3 regions of the Streptomyces sp. NPDC021212 genome follow, and region 1 is predicted to be linked to each of the others. Evidence: riboswitches for the same ligand, from Rfam matches in the RefSeq annotation. Region 1 holds a riboswitch; each other region holds the start of a gene.

Region 1 (5,380 bases):
GCCCAGGTCCGCCTCGGCGCGGATGGTGGCAAAGGAGGCGCGGTAGATGGCCGCCCCGTCCTTCTCGTAGTCGAACACTGTGTCCTCGATCATGTCGTTGATCATGCCGTTCCGCGGGCCGCCGCCACGGCGTCGGCCAATTGCTCCGCCGTTACGTCTGCCACGTCTGTTTCGCCGACGCCGGTCGCGCCGGTCGCGCCGTCGGGGCCCTGCGCGTCTCGTACGGTGAGCCGGTAGTCCGTACCGGAGGTGGCCAGCGCGTCCACCCAGCGGCCGCCGGGGTGGCCGCAGCGCCGCTCGCAGCCGGAGAAGTACACCGGCGGCGCGTCGGCGTCAGGGGAGCGGGGAGCGCCCGCCACCGCGCGCTCCGCGTGGGCGCGCACATCGGCCAGGGACTTGGCGCAGCCCGGCCGTCCCGTGCACGCGCCGACCCCGGTCCACGGGGAGTCCGGATCGGTCACCAGCCCCGCGTCGGCCACCTCCCGTGACGCGTGCGCCGCGCCGTCCGCGGTGAAGCCCGGGAGCACCACGCCGCGCCAGGGTGTCACACGCAGCGCGTCCGACCCGTCCCGGGAGGCGAGCCCGGCCAGCAGCCGCCACTGCGCGGCGCCGACCCGGCCCAGAGGTACGAGGACGGACACGGCGTGCCACCCGTCCGGCCCGGACACGACGCCCGGCGCGGGCGGCGCGCCCGGCGTGCCACCCGGTCTGTCGTGTCCGATACGTACGGCTTCGGCACCCTCGTCCGCGAGCCGCGCCGCCAAGCCGTCGGCGGTCACGGCGTGTTGCGCGGGCAGTTCGCGCACCCGCCACGCCCGCGTACCGCTCGCCCGGGCCCTGGCCAGGAACTCCACGGCGGCCAGCGCGGCGGCGCGCGGCGCGTCCCGCGCCGACACCTCCAGCGCGAACCCCGTGTCCGACACGCCGGACGCGCCGGGGCCCACCCGTAGCACCGCTCCGCCGTCGCGCGTTGCGATCAATGTCACATCCGCGCCCAACGCGGCCACATCGCCGCGGCCGTCGTCCATCGCGAACAGGAAACGGCCCGACAAGCCGGACAACTCTTCCCACTCACCTGCACACAGCGCGGCGTCCAACTCCCGCGCCCACGCCGTGACATCGCCGTATCCGGCGCCGTCCAGGCCGCTCAGCGGGGAGGCCACGATGTTGCGCACCCGGTCGTACCGGTCGGAGGGGAGCAGTCCGGCCTCCCGCAGACCGGCCGCCAGCTCGCCGCCGCATGCCGCGTCCAGGCCGCGGATCTGGAGATTGCCCCGCGAGGTGAGGCCCAGCCGGCCGTCCCCCAGCTCCTCGCTCGCCCGCGCCAGCACCCGCGCCTGACCTGCCGTCAGTAGCCCGCCCGGTATCCGGATGCGGGCCAGCGAGCCGTCGTCCGCGGGGTGCAGCCGCAGCGCGCCGGGGCAGGCGTCATCGCGACCGCGCGCCCGCCGCGAGGGCGCTTGAGAGGGCGCTTCGTTCGCAAGTGGGACGGTTGTCGGGGGGAGGGACATGGCGGCGAGCATACCGACGTCCGGTCGGCCCTCACTGTCCCGTGCCAGGTCAGCAACGCCTACTATGCTCTGCGGCGGGCCATGTGGCCCGCTGGACGCACAAGACGGCGTCAAGGGGAGGAAACCGGTGCGAATCCGGTGCGGTCCCGCCACTGTGAGCACGGCAGCCCGCCGTGCGAGCCAGGAACTCCCGCCGTCTTCCCACCCGCCGGGGCGCGGACCCCGAGGAAGGCGCTGAGCCATGATTCTGCTGCTGTCGACCTCCGACACCGACCTGCTCAGTGCCCGTGCGGCCACGGGCCCGGTGCCGTACCGTCTCGCCAACCCGGCGCGGCTCGCGCTCGACGATCTGCCCGGGCTCCTCGACGGTGCCGAACTCGTCGTCGTGCGGCTGCTCGGTGGCGTCCGCGCCTGGGAGGAGGGCCTCGAAACCCTGCTCGCGGGCGACCTCCCCGTCGTCGTCCTCACCGGTGAACAGGCTCCCGACGCCCAGCTCATGGAGGCGTCCACGGTCCCCGTGGGGATCGCCGCCGAGGCGCACGCCTACCTCGCGCACGGCGGCCCCGCCAATCTGGGCCAGCTGGCCCGGTTCCTGTCCGACACCGTGCTGCTGACCGGCCACGGCTTCGAACCGCCCGCCCCCGCCCCCACCTGGGGGCCGCTGGAGCGCAGCGCGCGCGAGGACGTCACCGGCCCGACGATCGCCCTGCTCTACTACCGGGCCCACCACATGAGCGGCAACACCGCCTTCGTGGAGGCGCTCTGCCAGGCCGTCGAGGACGCCGGAGGACGCCCGCTGCCGCTGTTCGTCGCCTCCCTCCGGGCCCCCGAGCCCGAGCTGATCGAGGCACTCGGCGCGGCCGACGCCGTCGTCACCACCGTGCTCGCCGCGGGCGGCACCCGCCCCGCCGAGGCGTCGGCGGGCGGCGACGACGAGGCGTGGGACGCGGGCGCGCTCGCCGCGCTCGACGTCCCCGTGCTCCAGGCGCTGTGCCTGACCTCGTCGCGCCGCGCGTGGGAGGAGAACGACGAGGGTCTGTCGCCGCTGGACGCCGCGACCCAGGTCGCCGTCCCGGAGTTCGACGGGCGGCTGATCACCGTGCCGTTCTCCTTCAAGGAGGTCGACGAGGACGGTCTGCCGGTCTACGCCGCCGACCCCGAGCGCGCCGCGCGTGTCGCCGGAATCGCGGTACGACACGCCCGGCTCCGGCACATACCGGCGGCCGACAAGCGCCTCGCGCTCGTCCTGTCCGCGTACCCCACCAAGCACTCCCGGATCGGCAACGCGGTCGGCCTCGACACCCCCGCCAGCGCCGTCGCCCTGCTGCGCCGACTGCGCGCCGAAGGGTACGACTTCGGCCCCGAGGACGGCGAGGGTTCCCTCCCGGGCCTGGTCTCCGGCGTCGGCGACGAACTGATCTACGCCCTCATCGAGGCGGGCGGCCACGACCAGGACTGGCTCACCGAGGAGCAGCTGGCCAAGAACCCGGTCCGTATCCCCGCCGCCGATTACCGCCGCTGGTACGCCACGCTGCCGCGGGAGCTGCGCGACGCGGTCGAGGAGCACTGGGGCCCGCCGCCCGGCGAGATGTTCGTGGACACCAGCCGCGACCCCGAGGGCGAGATCGTCCTCGCCGCGCTGCGCCACGGCAACCTCCTGGTCGTCATCCAGCCGCCGCGCGGCTTCGGCGAGAACCCCATCGCCATCTACCACGACCCGGACCTGCCGCCCTCGCACCACTACCTGGCCGCCTACCGCTGGATGGCGACCCCCGAGGCCGACGGCGGCTTCGGCGCCGACGCCATGGTGCACCTGGGCAAGCACGGCAACCTGGAGTGGCTGCCGGGCAAGAACGCGGGCCTGTCCGCCGCCTGCGGCCCCGACGCCGCGCTCGGCGACCTGCCGCTGATCTACCCCTTCCTGGTCAACGACCCCGGCGAGGGCACCCAGGCCAAGCGCCGCGTCCACGCCACCCTCGTCGACCACCTCGTACCGCCGATGGCGCGCGCCGACTCGTACGGCGACATCGCCCGGCTGGAACAGCTGCTGGACGAGTACGCCGCCATCTCCGCCATGGACCCGGCCAAGCTCCCCGCCATCCGCGCCCAGATCTGGACCCTCATCCAGGCCGCCCGGCTCGACCACGACCTGGGTCTCGAGGAGCGGCCCGACGACGAGGGCTTCGACGACTTCCTGCTGCACGTCGACGGCTGGCTGTGCGAGGTCAAGGACGCCCAGATCCGCGACGGTCTGCACGTCCTCGGCGGCGCGCCGACCGGACCCGAGCGCGTCAACCTCGTGCTGGCCATCCTGCGCGCCCGTCAGATCTGGGGCGGTACGTCGGCGCTCCCCGGGCTGCGCGAGGCGCTGGGCCTGGACGAGTCGGCCGCCACCCGCTCGAACGCGGACGAGGCCGAGGAGCGCGCCCGCGCCCTCGTCCAGGCGATGGAGGACGCGGACTGGGTCCCGGAGGCCGCCGAGAAGGCCGCCCTGGACCTGCCCGAGGCCCAGCGGGCCGCCGTCACCGCGATCCTGGAGTTCGCCGCCCGTGAGGTGGTGCCGCGCCTCGCCGCCACGACCGACGAGATCGATCACGCCGTCCACGCGCTGAGCGGTGGCTTCGTCCCGGCCGGGCCGTCCGGATCGCCGCTGCGGGGACTGGTCAACGTCCTGCCGACCGGTCGCAACTTCTACTCCGTCGACCCCAAGGCCGTGCCCAGCCGGCTCGCCTGGGAGACCGGCCAGGCGCTCGCCGATTCGCTGCTCGAGCGCTACCGCGCCGACAACGACGGCCAGTACCCGCGGTCGGTCGGCCTGTCGCTGTGGGGCACGAGCGCCATGCGCACCTCCGGCGACGACGTGGCCGAGGCGCTGGCGCTGATGGGCATCCGCCCGGTGTGGGACGACGCGTCGCGGCGCGTGACGGGGCTCGAGCCCGTGCCCGCCGACCAGTTGGGCCGCCCGCGCGTCGATGTCACGCTGCGCATCAGCGGTTTCTTCCGCGACGCCTTCCCGCACGTGGTCGGGCTGCTGGACGACGCCGTACGGCTCGCCGCGTCCCTGGACGAGGCCGACGACGTCAACTACGTACGCGCCCACACCCGCGCCGACCTCGCCGAGCACGGCGACGAGCGCCGCGCCACCACCCGCATCTTCGGCTCCCGGCCGGGGACGTACGGCGCGGGCCTGCTCCAGCTCATCGACAGCCGCGACTGGCGCACCGACGCCGACCTCGCCGAGGTCTACACGGTGTGGGGCGGCTACGCCTACGGCCGCGGTCTCGAGGGCCGTCCGGCGCGCGAGGAGATGGAGAGCGCGTACCGCAGGATCGCGGTCGCGGCGAAGAACACCGACACGCGCGAGCACGACATCGCCGACTCGGACGACTACTTCCAGTACCACGGTGGGATGGTCGCCACCGTGCGCGCCCTGAAGGGCACCGCCCCGGCCGCGTACATCGGCGACTCCACCCGCCCGGAGACGGTGCGTACCCGCACCCTGCACGAGGAGACCTCGCGGGTCTTCCGGGCCCGGGTGGTCAACCCGCGCTGGATCGAGGCGATGCGCCGGCACGGCTACAAGGGCGCCTTCGAGCTGGCCGCCACCGTCGACTACCTCTTCGGCTACGACGCCACCACGGGCGTGGTCGCCGACTGGATGTACGACAAGCTGGCCCAGACCTATCTGCTCGACCCGGAGAACCGCGCGTTCCTGGAGGAGGCCAACCCCTGGGCGCTGCACGGCATGGCCGAGCGGCTGCTGGAGGCCGAGAGCCGGGGCTTGTGGGAGCAGCCGGACCCGGAGGTGCTGGAGCGGGTCCGGGAGCTGTTCCTGGAGACCGAGGGCGGCCTGGAGGGCGGGGACGACT
Region 2 (5,380 bases), on a different contig from region 1:
TAGAACTGGACGTGCACGGCCTCCTCGAAGAGCTGCCGCGAGAGGTACAGCCGCGCCTCGGGGGAGTTGATGTGCTTGTAGAGCGTCAGCACCAGGTTGTTGGAGACGATCGAGTCGCCGGTGGCGAAGAACGCGACCAAGCGGCCGATGAGGTGCTGCTCACCGGGGGAGAGCTTGGCGAGGTCGGCGACGTCCGAGTGGAGGTCGACCTCCTCCACGGTCCAGGTGTTCTTGATCGCGTCCCGGTAGCGGTCGTAGAACTGCGGGTACCGCATCGGCCGCAGGGTCAGCTCGAACCCGGGGTCGAGCAGGTTCTTGGTGTGGCCCGGCGCGGTGTTCACGGTGGTCATCTCGGATGCGGTGGGCATTACTGGCAGGCCTCGCAGGACTCGGGGTTTTCCAGGGAGCAGGCGACCGCGTCGTCCTCGGCGGGCGTCGCCGGCGCGGGGACGGTGGCCGTGGCGGCGCCCCCGCGGGCGCTCTGGGCGATCCGGGTCGCCGGGCGGGAGCGCAGGTAGTAGGTGGTCTTGATGCCGCGCTTCCAGGCGTACGCGTACATCGAGCTGAGCTTGCCGATGGTCGGCGCCGCCATGAAGAGGTTCAGCGACTGGCTCTGGTCGAGGTACGGGGTACGGGCCGCCGCCATGTCGATCAGGGCGCGCTGCGGGACCTCCCACGCGGTGCGGTACAGGTCCCGTACGTCGCTCGGCACCCAGGAGAGGTCCTGGACCGAGCCGTTGGCCTCGCGCAGCGCGTCACGGGTCTGGGCGTCCCATACGCCGAGCTTCTTCAGGTCGTTCACCAGGTAGGAGTTGACCTGGAGGAACTCACCGCTGAGCGTTTCGCGCTTGAAGAGGTTGGAGACCTGCGGCTCGATGCACTCGTACACGCCCGCGATGGAGGCGATGGTGGCGGTCGGCGCGATCGCCAGCAGCAGCGAGTTCCGCATGCCGGTCGTGGCCATCCGCCGGCGCAGCGCCTCCCAGCGCTCGGGCCAGGTGGCCCGCGCGTCGGCGTAGTGGTCCGGGTGGAGCACACCGCGCGCGGTGCGGGTCTCGGCCCAGGCCGGGTGCGGGCCGTGGCGCTCGGCGAGGTCGCAGGACGCCTCGTACGCGGCGAGCATGATGCGCTCGGAGATCCGGGTGGAGAGCGCCTGTGCCTCGGGCGAGTCGAACGGGAGCCGCAGCCGGAAGAAGACGTCCTGGAGGCCCATCAGGCCCAGACCGACCGGCCGCCAGCGGGAGTTGGAGGCCCCGGCCTCGTCGGTGGGGTAGAAGTTGATGTCCACCACGCGGTCGAGGAAGGTCACGGCGGTGCGGACGGTGCGGTCCAGCCGCTCCCAGTCCATCTCACCGTTCTCCCCGAGGTGGGCGGCGAGGTTGACCGAGCCGAGGTTGCAGACGGCGGTCTCGCCGTCGTCGGTGACCTCCAGGATCTCGGTGCACAGGTTGGAGGAGTGGACGACCCGGCCCGGCTCGGCGGTCTGGTTGGCGGTGCGGTTGGCGGCGTCCTTGAACGTCATCCAGCCGTTGCCGGTCTGCGCGAGGGTGCGCATCATCCGGGCGTACAGCTGGCGCGCCGGGACCTGCTTGAGCGCCCGCCCCTCGGCCTCGAAGCGGCGGTACGCGGCGTCGAACTCCTCGCCCCACAGGTCCACCAGCTCGGGCGCGTCCACCGGCGAGAACAGCGACCAGTCGGCGTCCGCCTCGACGCGGCGCATGAACTCGTCCGGGATCCAGTGCGCGATGTTGAGGTTGTGGGTGCGGCGGGCCTCTTCGCCCGTGTTGTCCCGCAGCTCCAGGAACTCCTCGATGTCCGCGTGCCACGTCTCCAGGTAGACGCAGGCCGCGCCCTTGCGCCGGCCGCCCTGGTTGACGGCCGCCACCGAGGCGTCGAGCGTGCGCAGGAACGGCACGATGCCGTTGGAGTGCCCGTTGGTGCCGCGGATGAGCGAACCGCGGGCGCGGATGCGGGAGTACGACAGACCGATGCCGCCCGCGTGCTTCGACAGCCGCGCCACCTGGTGGTAGCGGTTGTAGATCGAGTCCAGCTCGTCCAGCGGCGAGTCCAGCAGATAGCAGGACGACATCTGCGGGTGGCGGGTGCCGGAGTTGAACAGCGTGGGGGAGCTGGGCAGGTACGACAGCGTGCTCGTCATCCGGTACAGCTCGGCGACGTCGCCCAGCGCCCGCTCCGACAGGTCCTCGGCGAGCCCGCAGGCCACGCGCAGCAGGAAGTGCTGCGGGGTCTCGATCACCTGACGGGTGATCGGGTGGCGCAGCAGATAGCGGCTGTGCAGGGTGCGCAGCCCGAAGTAACCGAAGCGGTCGTCGGCCCCGTCGGCCAGCGCCTGGTCGACCAGCGCGTCCAGCCGGGCGGCGTGGGTCGTCACGAACTCGGCGGTGGAGTCGGCGATCAGGCCCTCGCCGTGGCCCACGGCGACGGAGGCGGTGAAGGAGTCCGCGCCCTGCCCGGCCGCCTCTTCGGCGATCGCGCGGGTCAGCAGCCGCGCGGCGAGCCTGGAGTACTCCGGCTCCTCGCCGATGAGTCCGGCCGCCGCCTCGGTCGCCAGGGAGCGCAACTCCGTTTCGTCCGAACCGGGATGGCGGCCGCGCAGGGCGGCGGCCGCGACCTTGCCGGGGTCGGTGGCGGGCAGATCGGCGGTGAGCGCGGTCAGGGTCCGCAGCAGGGCGGTCCCGGGGGCGTCGGCCGCTGCCGGAGTGTCGGCTGCCTCTGAGACCGGGTCGGCGGGCGCGATGGTCACTGAAGTGTTCTCCCTCGCTCGGCTGGGGGCCTGCGAGGGCGGTGCGCGATGGCCGCTTACGGGCATGCCGATTGCGCTTCACGGCACACCACGCAGCGTCCATCGACCCACCCCGCGAGGCCCGGACGTATGCAGACGGCCGTCGGCAGGTCATCGGACTCACGGATACGCGAAAGCGCACACGTACACCGTTGCGGGACAGTTCCGGATTCGCACCGGATTCCCCTGCGGCGACAGCGAGCACGAGCATACATCTTGTGTCGCGCTGCGTACGCGCCCCCAGATGTTGTGTCGTCAGCTGGGGGGATTCGTATGTATGTGCTAGTTGCGCCGGGTCTCGGCAGCGCCGGAATCCATGCGGCCGACCCCGGAAAACTAGCTTCCCGGACCGCTCGTCCGCCATTCGTCCAGGGCACGGGCGAGGCGGTCGCGGTAGCCGGCGTAGCCGTCCTCGTACGCGCCGCGAAGCTCGCTCCGCGGCTCGACGGTACGGGACGCGGCGCGCCAGTGGGACGCGTCCACGGGGTCGCCGAGCGACCGCCAGGCGACCGCCACCGCGCCCCGCGCGCCGACCTCCGGCTCGTCCGGAACGGCCACCGGGCGGCCCATGACGTTCGCGAAAATCTCCGTCCACGCGGCGGAACGCACGCCTCCGCCGCACAGCGCGAGCCGCCCCGAGAGCCCGGCCGCCTCCAGGCAGTGGCGGGCCGCGTAGGCGATGGCCTCGCACACGGCCCGTACGGTGTCGGCGCGGGTGGTGGCGAGCGTGAGACCGTCCAACCGCCCCTGAGCGGCGGGCTCCACGAACGGCGCGCGTTCCCCGGCGCCGGACAGGAAGGGCAGCGCCGTCACGCCGTTCGCGCCCGGCGGGCTCCCGTCGAGCAGGGTGTCCAGGGCGGCGGTGGTCGCCCCTGTGAGATCGAGCACCCACTCCAGGGCGGCGGTGCCGACCATCGCGGGCATCGCGCGCAGCCAGCGGTCCGGGTCGGGGGTGCACAGCCACATCCCGGCCGGATCGGCCGAGGGGTCCACCGTCGCGCGGTCGGTGAGCACCTGGCAGGCCAGCGTGGTGCCGACGATGAGCAGCCCGTCGCCCACGTCCCGCACCCCGCTGCCGATGGCGCACGCCGGAAGGTCGTACGGGCCGGAGACGACGGGCAGTCCGGGCGGCAGCCCGGTCAGCCGGGCCCCCTCGTCGTCCAGCGCGAGGACGGTGCCGGGCGGCGCGGGCGGGGGCAGCAGCCGGGCGTGGCCGGCCAGTCCGCACGGCTCCAGGGCGCCGGTCACATAGGTGCGGGTGGTGACGTCCAGGAACGGCAGGGAGGCGTCGGAGGCGTCCACGGCGATGACACCGGTCAGCCGCTGGGCCACCGCGTCCACGCAGTAGCCCGCGACCGCCGCCCGCTCCAGGGTCTCCGGCTCGTGCTCGGCCAGCCATCGCAGCAGCGGGGCATGGCAGCCCGGGAACAGCCCGGAGCCGGTGAGGGCGTAGAGGGCGGCGAGCGTGCCGTCGGCGCGCCAGCGGGCGATGGTGTCGCCTGCCCGGCCGTCCAGCCAGGAGATCGGCGGGCGCACCGCCCGGCCCGCCTCGTCCCGCAGCCACAGCCCGTCGCCCTGGCCGGTGAGCGCGAGCGCGACGGGCGGGCCGGGGAGCGCCGCGGCCACCTCGCGCACCACCTCGGCGACCGTGCGCAGTACCTCCTCCAGGTCCTGTTCGACCCGGCCGCCGGGGAGGCGGTCCAACGTGCTGGGGCGGGCCGCGGAGGCGAGCGCGACCCCGTCGCGGCCGAAGGCCACGGCCTTGGTGACGGAGGTGCCGACGTCCACTCCGATGATCACGCGCATGCCCTGCCGCCCTTCGGAACCGGTGCCCCATCACACGAGGGATGCTAGATTTAACATTCACGACGTGATCAGGCAATGGCCCGGACGTCAGCGTCCAGGCGATGGTTGACGCAGGGGAGAACCCGGATGACCGCCCGACTGCTGCTCGTACGCCACGGAGAGACCGTGTGGCACGCGGAGAACCGGTACGCCGGGATCTCGGACATCGCGCTGACCGAGCGCGGTCACCGGCAGGCGCGGGCCCTCGCCCACTGGGTGCGGGGGCGCCGGATCGACGCGATGGCCTGCTCCCCGCTGAGCCGCGCGCGGCACACCGCCGAACCGGCCGCCATCGCGCTGTCCCTGGTCCCCGAAGTCGTCGAGGACCTGCGCGAGATGGACTTCGGCTGGGGCGAGGGCCGCACCCTCGCCGAGATGGAGGCGGAGGACCCGGCGGCCGTCCGGGCGTTCCGCGCCGACCCCGAGGCGGGCGCCTTCCCCGGGTCGGAGCGCCCCGGTGAGGCCGCGGCCCGGGCGGTCGCCGCCCTGCGCCGGCTGGCCGCCGCGCATCCGGACCGCACGGTGCTGGTCGTGGCGCACAACACCCTGCTGCGGACCGCGCTGTGCACCCTGCTCGGCATCCCCGTCGGCCGCTACCGCACGGTCTTCCCCCGGCTGGACAACGGGGCGGTGACCGAGATCGGGATCGACGGCGACCGCACGGCGCTGCGCTCCCTGAACGTGCCCACCGATGGAGCTTCAGGAGGTCCCCGCCCATGACCACGGTCCGCT
Region 3 (5,380 bases), on a different contig from region 1:
AGCTTGTCCTCGTCCAGCCCCGGCGCGTCGAACGGCGCCCGCCGCCGCCGGTGGGGGAGCGACAGCAGCGCCGCCTGCCGTACGTCCTCGGTGCGTACGTCCGTCCGGCCCGCCCAGGCGGCCAGCGCCGTCGCCGTACGCGCGGTCACGATGTCCGCGCGCATCCCGTCCACCTCGAACGCCGCGCACACCGCCGCGATCTGCCGCAGCGCGCGGTCGCCCAGCCGGACGGCGGGCAGCAGCGCGCGCGCCGCCGCTATGCGGTCCCGCAGCTCGCCCTCCTCGCGCGCCCAGCGCGCGGCGAACCGGGCAGGGTCCTCGTCGTACGCCAGCCTCCGGCGCACCACCTCGACCCGCTCCTCGGTGTCCCGCGACGCGGTGACCTCGACGGTGAGCCCGAAGCGGTCCAGCAACTGCGGCCGCAGCTCGCCCTCTTCCGGGTTCATGGTGCCCACCAGCAGGAAGCGCGCGGCGTGCCGTACGGAGACGCCCTCGCGCTCCACATAGGAGGCGCCCATGGCGGCCGCGTCGAGCAGCAGGTCGATCAGGTGGTCGTGCAGCAGGTTGACCTCGTCGACGTACAGCACCCCGCGGTGCGCGTCCGCGAGCAGCCCCGGCTCGAACGCCTTGACCCCGTCCGACAGCGCCCGCTCGATGTCGAGCGACCCGACGAGGCGGTCCTCGGAGGCGCCGACCGGCAGCTCCACCATCCGCGCGGGGCGCGCGTCCCCGGGTGCGGTCTCGTGCGGCCCGTCCGGGCAGCCGGGGTCGGGCGCGGCCGGATCGCACGAGAAGCGGCACCCGGGAACGACCTCGACCGGCGGCAGCAGCGTGGACAGCGCGCGTACGGCCGTCGACTTGGCCGTGCCCTTCTCGCCGCGCACCAGCACCCCGCCCACGGCGGGGGAGACGGCGTTGAGGAGCAGGGCGAGCCGCATGTCGTCCATTCCGACGACCGCGGTGAACGGGTAGGCAGCGGTGGTCATGCTTCGGTACCTCCTACGGTACGTGCGCGATCGGTGCGTGCGGACTCGCGTCTCGTGCTCAAACCGTTCCTCCCGGCGCCCCGGGCGGCACGAAGGGCAGCCCGTCCGGTACGCCGCCCTCGATGAGCCTCAGCAGCGCGTCCGTGTCCGCGTGCTCCTCGATCAGATCGCCCAGCCGGTCCAGTTGCTCCTCGCGCAGCTCCCCGAAGCGGGTGTCCGGCGCGGGCACGAACGCCCGGCCCGCCGCCTGCGCGACCCGCCGCAGGAAGGCGCGGCGGAAGCCGTCGCTCTCCAGCGAGCCGTGCCAGTGGGTGCCCCACACCGGGCCCACCCGGCAGCCGTCCAGGAAGGCTTCGTCGCCCCCGTCGCGCAGTTCGGCGACGCCGTGGTGGATCTCGTAGCCCTCCACCCGCTCGCCCAGCGCCTCGCCCACCGGCCGGGCCAGGGTCTTGTCCGTGGCGAAGCGGACCCGTACGGGCAGCAGCCCGAGGCCCGCGACCGTTCCGGCCTTCGACTCGACCTCGTCCTCGATGCGTTCCCCGAGCGCCTGGAAGCCGCCGCAGATGCCGAGCACCGGCCGCCCCTCCGCGGCCCGCCGCCGAATCGCGTCGGCGAGACCGCGCTCGCGCAGCCACTCCAGCGCCTTCACGGTGCCCCGGGTGCCCGGCAGCACCACCAGATCGGCGTCCGCCAGCTCCTCCGGGCGGTCCACGAAGCGCACGACCACGCCCGGCTCGGCGGCCAGCGCGTCCACGTCGGTGAAGTTGGACATCAGCGGTACGGCGGCCACCGCGACCCGCAGCACGTCCGCGCCGTGCGGCGGCGCGACGACGCTCTCGCGCACCGCGCCGCGCAGCGAGACGCGCAGCCCGTCCTCCTCGTCGATGCCGAGGCCGTGCGCGTACGGCAGGACGCCGACGGTCGGTCGGCCGGTGAGGTCGCGCAGCATGTCGAGGCCGGGTTCCAGCAGGCTCACATCGCCGCGGAACTTGTTCACCACATAGGCGGCGACATGCCGCTGGTCCTCGCGGGACAGCAGCGCGGTCGTGCCGAAGAAGGACGCGAAGACGCCGCCGCGGTCGATGTCCCCGACCACGACGACCGGCAGCCCCGCGGCCCGGGCCAGACCCAGGTTGACGATGTCGGTGCGGCGCAGATTGATCTCGGCCGGGCTGCCCGCGCCTTCGCAGATCACCGCGTCGTGCGTGCGCCGCAGCTCGCCCAGGCAGTCGGTGACGGTCTCCAGCAGCCCTTCGCGCCACTGCGCGTGCTGCTTTCCCTCGGGGGACACTGTGCCCGACAGCGGCTTCGCCTCGGGCCCAGACCCCCCGTAATACCCACGCGCGCTCATCTCGCCCACCGGCTTGCCGAGCAGCACCACCTGGCTGCTGCGGTCGCTGCCCGGCTTCAGCAGGACCGGGTTCATCAGGGCGCTCGGTTCGACGCGCGCGGCGGCGGCCTGCATGGCCTGCGCCCGCCCGATCTCGGCGCCGTCCCGGGTGACGAAGGAGTTGAGCGACATGTTCTGCGCCTTGAACGGGGCGACCCGGAGCCCTTTGCGCGCCAGCCAGCGGCATATGCCCGCCGTGACGACGCTCTTACCGGCGTCCGAGGTCGTCCCCGCGATGAGCAGTCCGCCCCCCAGGGTCATCGGTTCACCTTTTCCTGATCGGGTTCCTGATCGGCTCCGGAGCGAGCCACGACGGTGGTGAGCAGCGCGAGCGCGGACACCCGCCGCGAGAGGCGGATCGCCCGCGGAATGTCGGCCACCGCCACGGGACGGCCGCCCGGATTCAGCACGGGGCGGTGCTCGACCCGGCCCCCGTACGCCAGCGTCCCGCCCAGCCGGACCCCCAGCGCGCCCGCGAACGCCGCCTCCACCGGGCCCGCGTTGGGGCTCGGGTGGCGTCCGCCGTCGCGGCGCCAGGCGCGCCACGCGCCGCGCGGGTCGGGCCCGGCGAGGGCGGCCAGGGCCGCGGTGAGACGGGCGCCGGGCCAGCCCGCGACGTCGTCCAGCCGGGCCGCCGCCCAGCCGAACCGGCGGTAGCGGGCCGACTTGTGGCCCACCATGGCGTCCAGGGTGTTGACGGCGCGGAAGCCGACGAGCCCCGGCACCCCGGCCACAGCCCCCCACACCAGCGCGCCCACCACCGCGTCCGAGGTGTTTTCGGCCACCGACTCGACGACCGCCCGCGCGATCTGCTGCTCGTCCAGCGCCTGCGGATCGCGTCCGCACAGATGCGGCAGCCGCTCCCGTGCGGCGTCGACGTCCCCGGCGGCCAGCGCGTCGCCGATGGCCCGGGCCTCCCGTACCAGCGAGGTGCCGCCCAGTACGGCCCAGGTGGCGGCGGCGGTCAGCGCGGCGTCGGCCGTACGGCGGGGCCTCGCGGCGGTGCGTACGGTACGCGCCAGCAGCGCGGCAGCGGCGGCCGCGCCGCCCGCGCACAGCGCGGTGTGCAGGGCCCCGGAACCGCGGTGGTCGCGCCACAGCCGCCGCTCGACGGCCGCGGCGGCGCGCCCGAACGCGGCCACCGGATGACCGCGGCGCGGATCGCCCGTGGCGAGATCGCCGAGGAAGCCGAGAGCGGCGCCGCACGCGTACGAGGCGTGGTCGGCACGCATCCCTCAGACCGCCGTCACGCCTCTGCGGCGGGGACCGCCGCCGAGCATGCGGACAGGTGGAGCTGACGGCGTGGCAGTGCCGGGCATGGCGGTATGTCCTCACTCAGGGTCCGCGCCCTGGCTCGACGTGACCGGCGGTGAGAGTCTCCTGGCTCCCGGATCCGCGGCTCTCCCGGTCTTCCAGCCTTCCTCGCGTACGGACGGCCGTGACCCCTTGCGGTGGGGGAGAGCGCTCCCCGGTGACAGTGGCGGGACCGCGCCGGATTCTCACCGGCTTCCTCTCCTGCCGCCGTTTGGCTCGGGAAGTCCACCATGGGGCGCGAATGGCCGTCAACTCGCATTTGACCTGCGATGCCAGAGTGTGCCGAGGCCCACAGGCCCCCGCCGGGCCACGCAGGGGAACGGCCGCGGGGCGGCGGGCGCCGATCGGCACCCACCGCCCCGCGGCCGTTCCGCGGCTTCAGGCCACGATCAGATAGATGCCGTACGCCACCATCGCGGCGCACAGCGCGAAACAGGCGTACGCGCCGGTGCGTGCGACCGGGGACGCGCCGCCCGCGGTGGCCTGGGGCTGCGGCTGAGCTGTACGGGAGGTGCCGATGATGCCCAGGGTGAAGACCCCTACGACGCCGACCGTCACCGCGAGGCTGACGCCGAAGACCTGGCCGAGGGCCGCCCAGTCGATGTGCATTGCGTGTGCTCCCTGTCAGCTGGTGGAACCGGTCCCCGCGGTGGCGGGGGTCGGTGCGGATTCGGACTCGGACGAGGCGTCGGAGCCGTCGGCGGCCGACGCGGCCTTTCCGGCGGGCGGCGGGGCCACCGACCGCACGGCGGCGGTGACGACGCCGACCGGCTCGGTGGGCTCCACGCTCGGCGCGTTGACGTTGCTCGCGTCCACCGGCTTGCGGCGCGAGAGCACCCAGATGACGCCGCAGCCCAGCACCGCGAGGACGGCGACCGCGGCGATGCCCCCGTTGCCCTGCCCGGCCAGCAGCGCCGCGCCGCCGGCCACCAGACCGGCGGCCGGGAGGGTCAGCACCCAGGCGGCGACCATGCGGCCCGCGGTCGACCAGCGCACCACCCCGCCCTTGCGGCCGACGCCCGCACCCATGACGGCGCCCGAGCAGACCTGCGTGGTGGACAGCGCGAAGCCGATGTGGGAGGAGGCCAGGATGACGGTCGCGGCGCCGGTCTGGGCGGCGAAGCCCTGCGGCGGCTGGATGTCGGTGATGCCCTTGCCCATGGTGCGGATGATGCGCCAGCCGCCCAGGTAGGTGCCGAGGGCGATCGCGAGGCCGGCGGAGACGATCACCCACATGGGCGGGTCGGAGTCGGGCGCGATGACGCCGCCCGTGACCAGCGCGAGGGTGATGACGCCCATCGTCTTCTGCGCGTCGTTGGTGCCGTGGGCCAGGGAGACCAGGGCGGCCGAGGCGATCTGCCCGGCGCGGTAGCCCTTCGCGGTGTCCGCCTCGGCCCGGTTGTGGGCCAGCCGGTAGGTGAGCCGGGTGGCGGCCACCGTGGCGATGCCCGCCACGACCGGCGCGGCCACGGCAGGGATGAGGACCTTCATGACGATCGCGTCGCTGTTGACCCCGTCCATGCCGACGGAGACGACGGTGGCGCCGATGAGGCCGCCGAAGAGGGCGTGCGAGGAGCTGGACGGGAGACCGGCCAGCCAGGTCACCAGATTCCAGAGGATCGCGCCGACCAGCCCTGCGAAGATCACTTCGGGCTTGATGCCGGAGCCCTCGTCGATGATTCCGCCGGAG

Evidence for each region. Region 1 has a riboswitch for cobalamin ahead of cobN (cobaltochelatase subunit CobN). Riboswitches for the same ligand answer to the same signal wherever they lie in the genome.
Region 2: linked by a shared signal. The riboswitch ahead of ACH4SI_RS09995 (ribonucleoside-diphosphate reductase subunit alpha) and the one ahead of cobN (cobaltochelatase subunit CobN) in region 1 are both predicted to bind cobalamin.
Region 3: linked by a shared signal. The riboswitch ahead of ACH4SI_RS28265 (cobalamin biosynthesis protein) and the one ahead of cobN (cobaltochelatase subunit CobN) in region 1 are both predicted to bind cobalamin.

What each region holds. Positions count from the first base shown of each region.
Region 1 is NZ_JBIRPZ010000006.1:378,629-384,008, forward strand. Features, by position in the region: gene ACH4SI_RS18880 (precorrin-8X methylmutase) at 1-93, opposite strand, end outside; gene cobG (precorrin-3B synthase) at 102-1,511, opposite strand; cobalamin riboswitch at 1,600-1,724, shown strand; gene cobN (cobaltochelatase subunit CobN) at 1,753-5,380, shown strand, end outside.
Region 2 is NZ_JBIRPZ010000003.1:387,284-392,663, forward strand. Features, by position in the region: gene ACH4SI_RS09990 (ribonucleotide-diphosphate reductase subunit beta) at 1-350, opposite strand, end outside; gene ACH4SI_RS09995 (ribonucleoside-diphosphate reductase subunit alpha) at 368-2,764, opposite strand; cobalamin riboswitch at 2,891-3,031, opposite strand; gene ACH4SI_RS10000 (FGGY family carbohydrate kinase) at 3,140-4,609, opposite strand; gene ACH4SI_RS10005 (histidine phosphatase family protein) at 4,736-5,368, shown strand; gene ACH4SI_RS10010 (DeoR/GlpR family DNA-binding transcription regulator) at 5,365-5,380, shown strand, end outside.
Region 3 is NZ_JBIRPZ010000011.1:65,836-71,215, reverse strand. Features, by position in the region: gene ACH4SI_RS28275 (putative cobaltochelatase) at 1-986, opposite strand, end outside; gene ACH4SI_RS28270 (cobyric acid synthase) at 1,045-2,637, opposite strand; gene ACH4SI_RS28265 (cobalamin biosynthesis protein) at 2,634-3,608, opposite strand; cobalamin riboswitch at 3,750-3,890, opposite strand; gene ACH4SI_RS28260 (hypothetical protein) at 4,069-4,299, opposite strand; gene ACH4SI_RS28255 (anion permease) at 4,315-5,380, opposite strand, start outside.